DNA from 3 places in the Microbacterium sp. 1262 genome. Region 1 is predicted to be linked to each of the others. Evidence: predicted binding sites of a transcription regulator. Region 1 holds the regulator's gene; each other region holds the start of a gene.

Region 1 (2,263 bases):
CCTCGCGGACACGATCCGGGGCGTCGAGCTCGATGACACGGATGCGGGTGCGGTCCCAGGGCATGTCCGGGTGATCCCACGCCACCCACGCGAGCTGTGATCCGTCGGGTGACAGTGCCGGCTGAGCCACGAAGTCGCTGCCCCCGGCGAGCTCCGTCACTCCCGCTTCGTCGCCGCTCGCGGCGTTCTCATCGCTGCTCGCGCCGTCGATCCGCACGATGTGTCGTTCGGGAGTGCGCCCCGGGTGCTCGCGCTCGCGCACCGCGAGAAGCGCGCCGTGCTGCCAGCGGAGACCGCCGTAGTGGGTGCCGCTCTCCTCTGGGGTGAGCGCCTCGGGCTCGCCGCCCGGGCGGAGGCGTCGAATGCGCTGGTCCGACTTGTCGACGAAGAACAGCTCGCCGTCGTCGGACGCCGTCCAGGCGCCGCCGCCATACTCGTGCACACGCGATCGCGCGTTCCCGGGCGCGGGGAGGACGACCTCCACAGAATCGTCGCGGCGGCGGCGCATGACGGCGACGCGACCGGCCTCATCGGGAAGGGATTCGCCCCACCAGATCTCATCCCCGACGAAGCGCGCGCCGTCGAGGCGCAACGAGGACGCGCTGGCCCACGAGGCGGTCAGGGGGGAGGGCCAAGAACCGTACGGGAGTTGCTGCTGCGACATACCGCCACGCTACGCGAGCGGATCCGGGTCGTGCCGGACGACGGGAGGGGATGCCGCCGAGTCGCGGCATCCCCTCCCGCAGTTCCGTCGGTGCGGCGAGGTCAGACCGTGCGGAGGACGGCGACGACCTTGCCGAGGATGGTGGCGTCATCGCCGAGGATCGGCTCGAACGCCGAGTTGCGGGGGAGGAGCCAGGTGTGGCCGTCGCGCTGACGGAGCGTCTTGACGGTGGCCTCGCCGTCGAGCATGGCCGCGACGATCTCGCCGTTGTCGGCGGTCGCCTGTGCCCGCACGACGACCCAGTCGCCGTCGCAGATGGCGGCGTCGATCATGGAGTCGCCGACGACCTTGAGCATGAACAGCTCGCCCTTGCCGACGAGCTGACGCGGCAGGGGGAAGATCTCCTCGACCTGCTGGTCGGCGGTGATCGGGACGCCCGCCGCGATGCGGCCCACGAGCGGCACGAGGGCGGCGTCGCCGAGGGCGGGCGCGGCGTCGGCGGGGTTCTCGCCGGCCGTGCCGGGGAGGTCGATGAGGACCTCCATCGCGCGGGTCTTGCCGGGGTCGCGGCGGAGGTATCCGCTCAGCTCGAGCTGGTTCAGCTGGTGGGTGACGCTCGACAGCGACTTGAGGCCGACGGCGTCGCCGATCTCGCGCATGCTCGGCGGGTAGCCGTTGCGGGCGATCGCGTGCTGGATCACCTCGAGGATCGCGAGCTGCTTATCGCTCAGATTCTTGCGTCGTCGCGTCTGCGGCTTCTCGCTCATACCGCCGGTCTCCTGTCGTCGCGCCCCGTCCCCGACCCGATGTCGGAGGTTCGTGGTGGGCTCTCGCTGTCGAAAAGGTAGCCCGATCCGACAGCGACATCACGGAACGCTCCGCGTGTCTCTTCGATCGGTCTCCGATTTCGGTGGGTGGTTGACACCACACAATATCGAAGATACGTTCGGAACCGAAGTTCGCACCCGTCTCTCCCGGCCGAGAGGCGGGAGCGAATCTTCCTACCGCTCCCGAGGAGATGTCATGACCACGATCGATGCCCGCTTCGCACCGGCCCCCCGCACCCGTCTGCGCCTGACGCGCCGTGGACGCCGCGTCATCGCAGCGATCGCCGCGCTTCCCGCCGTCGTCGCCGTCACCGCTGCCGTGCTCTCCGGCGGGGGAGCACTCGCGTCCAACGAGGCGGGCGCGCCCGAGGGGTCGTTCACGACGGTGACCGTCATGTCGGGCGAATCGCTCTGGTCGATCGCTGAAGAGGTGGCGCCGGCCGCCGACCCCCGTGACGTTGTCGACGCCATCATCCGGCTGAACGCCCTCGGCTCTGGTCAGCTCGAGGCAGGCCAGACACTCGCCATCCCCGCCGAGTACGACGCCGCGAGCTGAAGCCCGCCGTCTTCGGCGCAGAAGCTGGGGTGCGGCCACGCCGGACTCGGACGCGGCCTAGCATGGGTGGGATGAGCCCGAGTCTGGATGATCTGCCCCTCAGAGACGATCTGCGAGGCCTCACCCCGTACGGCGCCCCGCAGGCGCCGCTTCCGGTCGCGCTGAACGTCAACGAGAACACGCATCCCGTTCCCGAAGAGGTCGCAGACGACATCC
Region 2 (2,263 bases), 550 kb from region 1:
GTCGATCGTGTGGTCGATCTCGCAGCGGAGCGCGGCTCGTCGGCATCCGGGGAACCGGCAGTGCTGGTCGCGCGCCATCAGGAGTTTCTTCATCGAAGCGGTGGGCCGGTAGGTGTCGATCTCGACCGGGGTGCGGGTGACGGGGGCGATGAAGAGCCGGTCCCACTCGCTGACCTGCCCGGCGAGCTCGCGTGCCGTGTCGGCATCGATCAGCGCAGCGCCCACGGCTTCGGCGGGGTTCTCGTCACGCCCCATCAACGTCTCCGCCGTGACGGCGACTTGCACGCGTGCCCGAATCGCGCCGAGCCCACCAGCCCGGTCGGCCCCGTAGGTCGGGTCGACCACGGGCGCCCCACCGAGGACGAGGTCACCGAGGATGTCGGCGCGCAGCTGATCCATCGTCCGCGTGTCGCCGGAATCACTCTCCGCCCGCGCGTCCTTCACCCACTGCCCCATCTGCGTGAGCCGGTCGAGCATCCCCGCGGCGATGACCGTCGGGAGGTTCGCGACGAGATTCGACATCCCATCCGACCCGTGGAACACCCGCACGCACCGCTCCGCCGCGGCAGCCTTGTGTCGGTCGGTGAACGTCTGCGTATGCAACCGGGCCGCCAACGCGTCCAGCGCACCCCGCACCCGCGACGGCACATCCCGCTCGCACACCGTGATCGCGGCTGCCTCGTACGCCGACCGCACCTCGTCAGGAACCCTCGCGCCGACCCGCACGACCACATCGACGTGTCCGCGTTCGATCCGCCGCTGCACCCACGCCTGGAACACGGCCGGGTAGTCGTCGATGACGGTCATCGCGTGGTCGATCTCGACCTGTAGGCGCCGGTCCGTCAGCCGCGCCATCCCCGCGGCCTCGGCCGCGACCGAACGCAGCTCCATGTCCGACGCCATCCCACGAACCCCGTCGCGCCGCGCGTCGTGCAGTGCAGCGTGGCCCAGGTCCGCCAGCGCCCGGGTGCGGGCGATATCGGCGGCGTGAGAGAGGTCGAGCGCCTCGGCGTAACGCGAGAAAACAAGCGCTTGCGACGGCGTGGGTGCCTCGCGTCCCACCTCGCCACCCGCGCCATTCGCTGTCATGTTCCCATGATGGCAGTGGGGTACGACATCGAAGTCGAACAGAGGTGCGAATGTGGGCAACTCGCTAAGAAGACCGGCGGGGGAGGAGCGGCGCCGAACGCTCCGCCGCCGTCACCCGGCCGGCGCCGGGTTAGCGGACGAAGCGGACCTCGGTCAGCGTCTCGCCGAGGAACGGCTCGGTGTGGGTCTGCCCGTCGAGCGTGAAGCCATTTCGCTCGTAGAAGCGGTGCGCGCGGGGGTTGTCCTCCGCGACCCACAGGTAGACGCCCTCGTCCTTCTCGACGGCCGCGTCGAAGAGCCGCTGACCGATGCCGGTGCCGTGCCAGGCGTCGAGCAGGTAGATGAAGTACAGCTCGCGCATCCGGGGGGCGTCGCGATCGCGCGCCGGGCCCGACCCGACGAAGCCGACGATCTCGCCGCGGACGAGCGCGGCGTACATCCGGAAGTCCTCGCCCTGCGCGGCCCAGTGGGTCCACAGCTCGGCGAGTCGTCGCGGCGAGACGCTCTGTAGAGCGGCGGTGCTGATGAGGTGGTCGTAGGTCTCGTGCCAGCAGGTGGCGTGCACCCGCCCGAGGGCTTCGGCGTCGACATCCCGCACCGGACGGACGACGATGTCGGTCTGCAGTTCGGCTTCCATGGCCAGACTCTACGCGCGGCCGGCGACGGCGTGAAATCGGGGAGTCGGGGTTGCGCCGCCTGCCGTCATGCGCCGACACCGTCCACCACGGCGACCTCGACCGAGACCAGGCCGACCTCGCCCGGGCTCCAGCCCGCCGCGACCAGTCGAGCCCGCAGCGCTCGTTCGATGACCCTCTGCTCGCTGGGGCTGTGCAGCCGTGCACCGGCCCCCGCGGGTTCGACGACGGCGCCGGGATCGAGAGTCCGCGCCGCGGCGATCAGGTCCTCCCGCATCCGATCGGCGCGCGCGGCCCCGAGGGCGGTTCGGACGATCTCGTACGAACCCAGCGTGACCGTCCACGCCGGCCCCCGGTCGTCGCCCGAGGCCCCGCGCGAGCGCTGCGCGGCCAGCGCGGCGCTGCGGTCCGACAGGATCATCAGGAGGGCAGCGCCGCTCAGGAGGACGAGCACGGCCCCCGCGATGGTCGTCGGCACGACCGAGAATCCGAGGCGGTAGAGCGCTGAATCCCATCCGAGCGTGAGCCCCACGCCGGCG
Region 3 (2,263 bases), 350 kb from region 1:
TCGAGCAGAAGGCGGCGCATGCCCCGGTTCTGATCGGACTGGGGGAAATCGGCGACGAAGGTCTCGACGACCCTCATCCTGGCCGTGCCGTCCTCGTCGCGGCTGAGGGTGTAGTCCACGGCGAGCGAATCGAAGACGAAGGCGTCGAGATCGGCGGATTCGTCGGCGGATGCCGCGGCAGGGACCGCCAGCCCGAAAAGGCCCGTGATCAGCACGAGGACCACAATCGCGAGTGCCGCCCGGGTGCGACGCATCATGCCGACCAGCTTAGGCGGGCAGTAAAGTTGTCGCCATGAACGATCGTCGTCGCGCCGTTGCCGCGTGGGAGAGTCTCTTCCGCGCGCAGCACGAGATCTTCGACGACATCAGCAATGACTTCGCCGGCGATGAGCTGACCCAGGCCGAGTACGACGTGCTCCTGACGGTCGCGCGAGGCACGGGCCATCGCGCTCGCCTGCGAGACGTCACCGCGAACATGCTCATCAGCCAGCCGAGCGTCTCGCGCCTGGTCGATCGGATGGTCGCGCGCGGCCTCATCACCAAGTGCGGCGACCCGACGGATGGCCGCGGCGCAATGCTCACGGCGACGCCGGAGGGGATGTCGGCGTTTCGTCGACTCGCCGCCGCCCACGGCCGCTCCATCGCCGAACGCATGTCGGTGCTGTCGACCGAAGAGCTCGAGCAGCTCGAGCAGCTGACGACGAAGCTGCGACGTCTGTCCTGACGACCGCGCGGACCGGAGCCGGTCGCGCGGTGTCGCTCGGTGTCGTTTCCTCCCCAGGCGGAACGGTGCCCCGACTTTCGACAACCGAACATAGGTTCGACTCGGATGTCGTACCCCGCTGTCACAATGGGAACATGACGGCGAGTGACGGGGGTGGCGAGGCGCGACGCGACGACGTCACGCCGTCGCAAGCGCTCGCTTTTGCGAGATACGCGGAGGCCCTTGACCTCTCTCACGCCGCTGACATCGCTCGCACCCGGGCGCTGGCCGACCTGGGCCACGCCGCGCTGCACGACGCTCGCCGTGATGGGGTGCGGAGCATGGCGTCGGACATGGAGCTGCGGTCGGTCGCGGCCGAAGCAGCGGGCATGGCGCGGTTGACGGACCGGCGGCTGCAGGGCGAGATCGACCACGCGATGACCGTCATCGATGACTACCCCGCCGTGTTGGACGCATGGGCGCACCGGCGGATCGAACGCGGCCACGTCGATGTGGTCGTGCGGGTCGGCGCGGGGGTGCCAGCTGAGGTGCGGGATTCGTTCGCGGAAGCCGCGATCGGGGTGTGTGAGCGGGACGTGCCCTCGCGCGTGCGTGGTGCGCTGGACGCGTTGGCGGCGCGGCTTCACCCGCAGACCTTCACCGACCGGCACAAGACCGCGGCGGCGGAGCGGTGCGTACGGGTGTTCCACCGGTCGGATGGGATGTCGAATCTCGTCGCGAACCTTCCGACGGTCATCGCCGCCGGGATGCTCGACCGGCTGACGCAGATGGGGCAGTCCGTGAAGGACGCCCGGGCGGAGGGCGATGGGGCGGAAGGTGCCGGGGCGGATGCCGCTGGGTCGGGTAAGCCCGCCGACACCAGGACGATGGATCAGCTGCGCGCCGACATCCTCGGCGACCTGGTGCTCGGCGGGGCGCCGGTCGTTGACCCGACGTATGGGATCGACCGGGCTGGTGGCCTCGGGGCGATCCGCGCGCGGGTTCAGGTGGCGGTCACCGCCGAGACGCTGATAGGTAAGGACGAGAACCCCGCGGAAGCGGTGGGCGCTGCGCTGATCGATGCCGACACGGCACGCGAGCTCGCCGGGCAGGTCAGCGAGTGGGACCGGCTCTTCATCGCCCCCGTCACCCGCACCCCGGTCGAGATCGACACCTACCGGCCCACCGCTTCGATGAAGAAACTCCTGATGGCCCGCGACCAGCACTGCCGGTTCCCCGGATGCCGACGAGCCGCGCTCCGCTGCGAGATCGACCACACGATCGACTACGCCCTCGGCGGGCACACCCACATCTTCAACCTCGCCCACCTCTGCCAACGACACCACTCGATGAAGCAGTTCACGAAGTGGGAGGTCAGGCAGGTCGGCGGCGGGGTCCTCGAATGGACCTCACCCCTGGGCAGGGTCTACCGCGAAGACGTCCCCATACCCGCGGTCTGCTTCACCATCGACACGGACCCGCCACCGGATGCCGCACCCGGCGGACCACCGCCGGACGAACCGCCACCCTTCTGAGTGCTGCAGCCACGCAGTCGGGCGC

Evidence for each region. Region 1 encodes LexA, which represses DNA repair genes until DNA is damaged. Its sites were predicted from a motif close to TCGAACANNTGTTCGA; they were not measured.
Region 2: a site for LexA is predicted at 1,124-1,139, ahead of ABIC53_RS10460 (HNH endonuclease signature motif containing protein). Genes of this name have one in related genera too.
Region 3: a site for LexA is predicted at 809-824, ahead of ABIC53_RS09525 (HNH endonuclease signature motif containing protein). Genes of this name have one in related genera too.

The regions. Positions count from the first base shown of each region.
Region 1 covers NZ_JBEPKU010000001.1:1,638,395-1,640,657, reverse strand. Annotated here, with positions in the region: gene ABIC53_RS07865 (prolyl oligopeptidase family serine peptidase) at 1-664, opposite strand, end outside; gene lexA (transcriptional repressor LexA) at 766-1,431, opposite strand; gene ABIC53_RS07855 (LysM peptidoglycan-binding domain-containing protein) at 1,688-2,047, shown strand; gene ABIC53_RS07850 (histidinol-phosphate transaminase) at 2,119-2,263, shown strand, end outside.
Region 2 covers NZ_JBEPKU010000001.1:2,192,623-2,194,885, reverse strand. Annotated here, with positions in the region: gene ABIC53_RS10460 (HNH endonuclease signature motif containing protein) at 1-1,089, opposite strand, end outside; gene ABIC53_RS10455 (GNAT family N-acetyltransferase) at 1,220-1,726, opposite strand; gene ABIC53_RS10450 (hypothetical protein) at 1,792-2,263, opposite strand, start outside.
Region 3 covers NZ_JBEPKU010000001.1:1,987,286-1,989,548, forward strand. Annotated here, with positions in the region: gene ABIC53_RS09515 (DUF2207 domain-containing protein) at 1-257, opposite strand, end outside; gene ABIC53_RS09520 (MarR family winged helix-turn-helix transcriptional regulator) at 293-724, shown strand; gene ABIC53_RS09525 (HNH endonuclease signature motif containing protein) at 859-2,238, shown strand.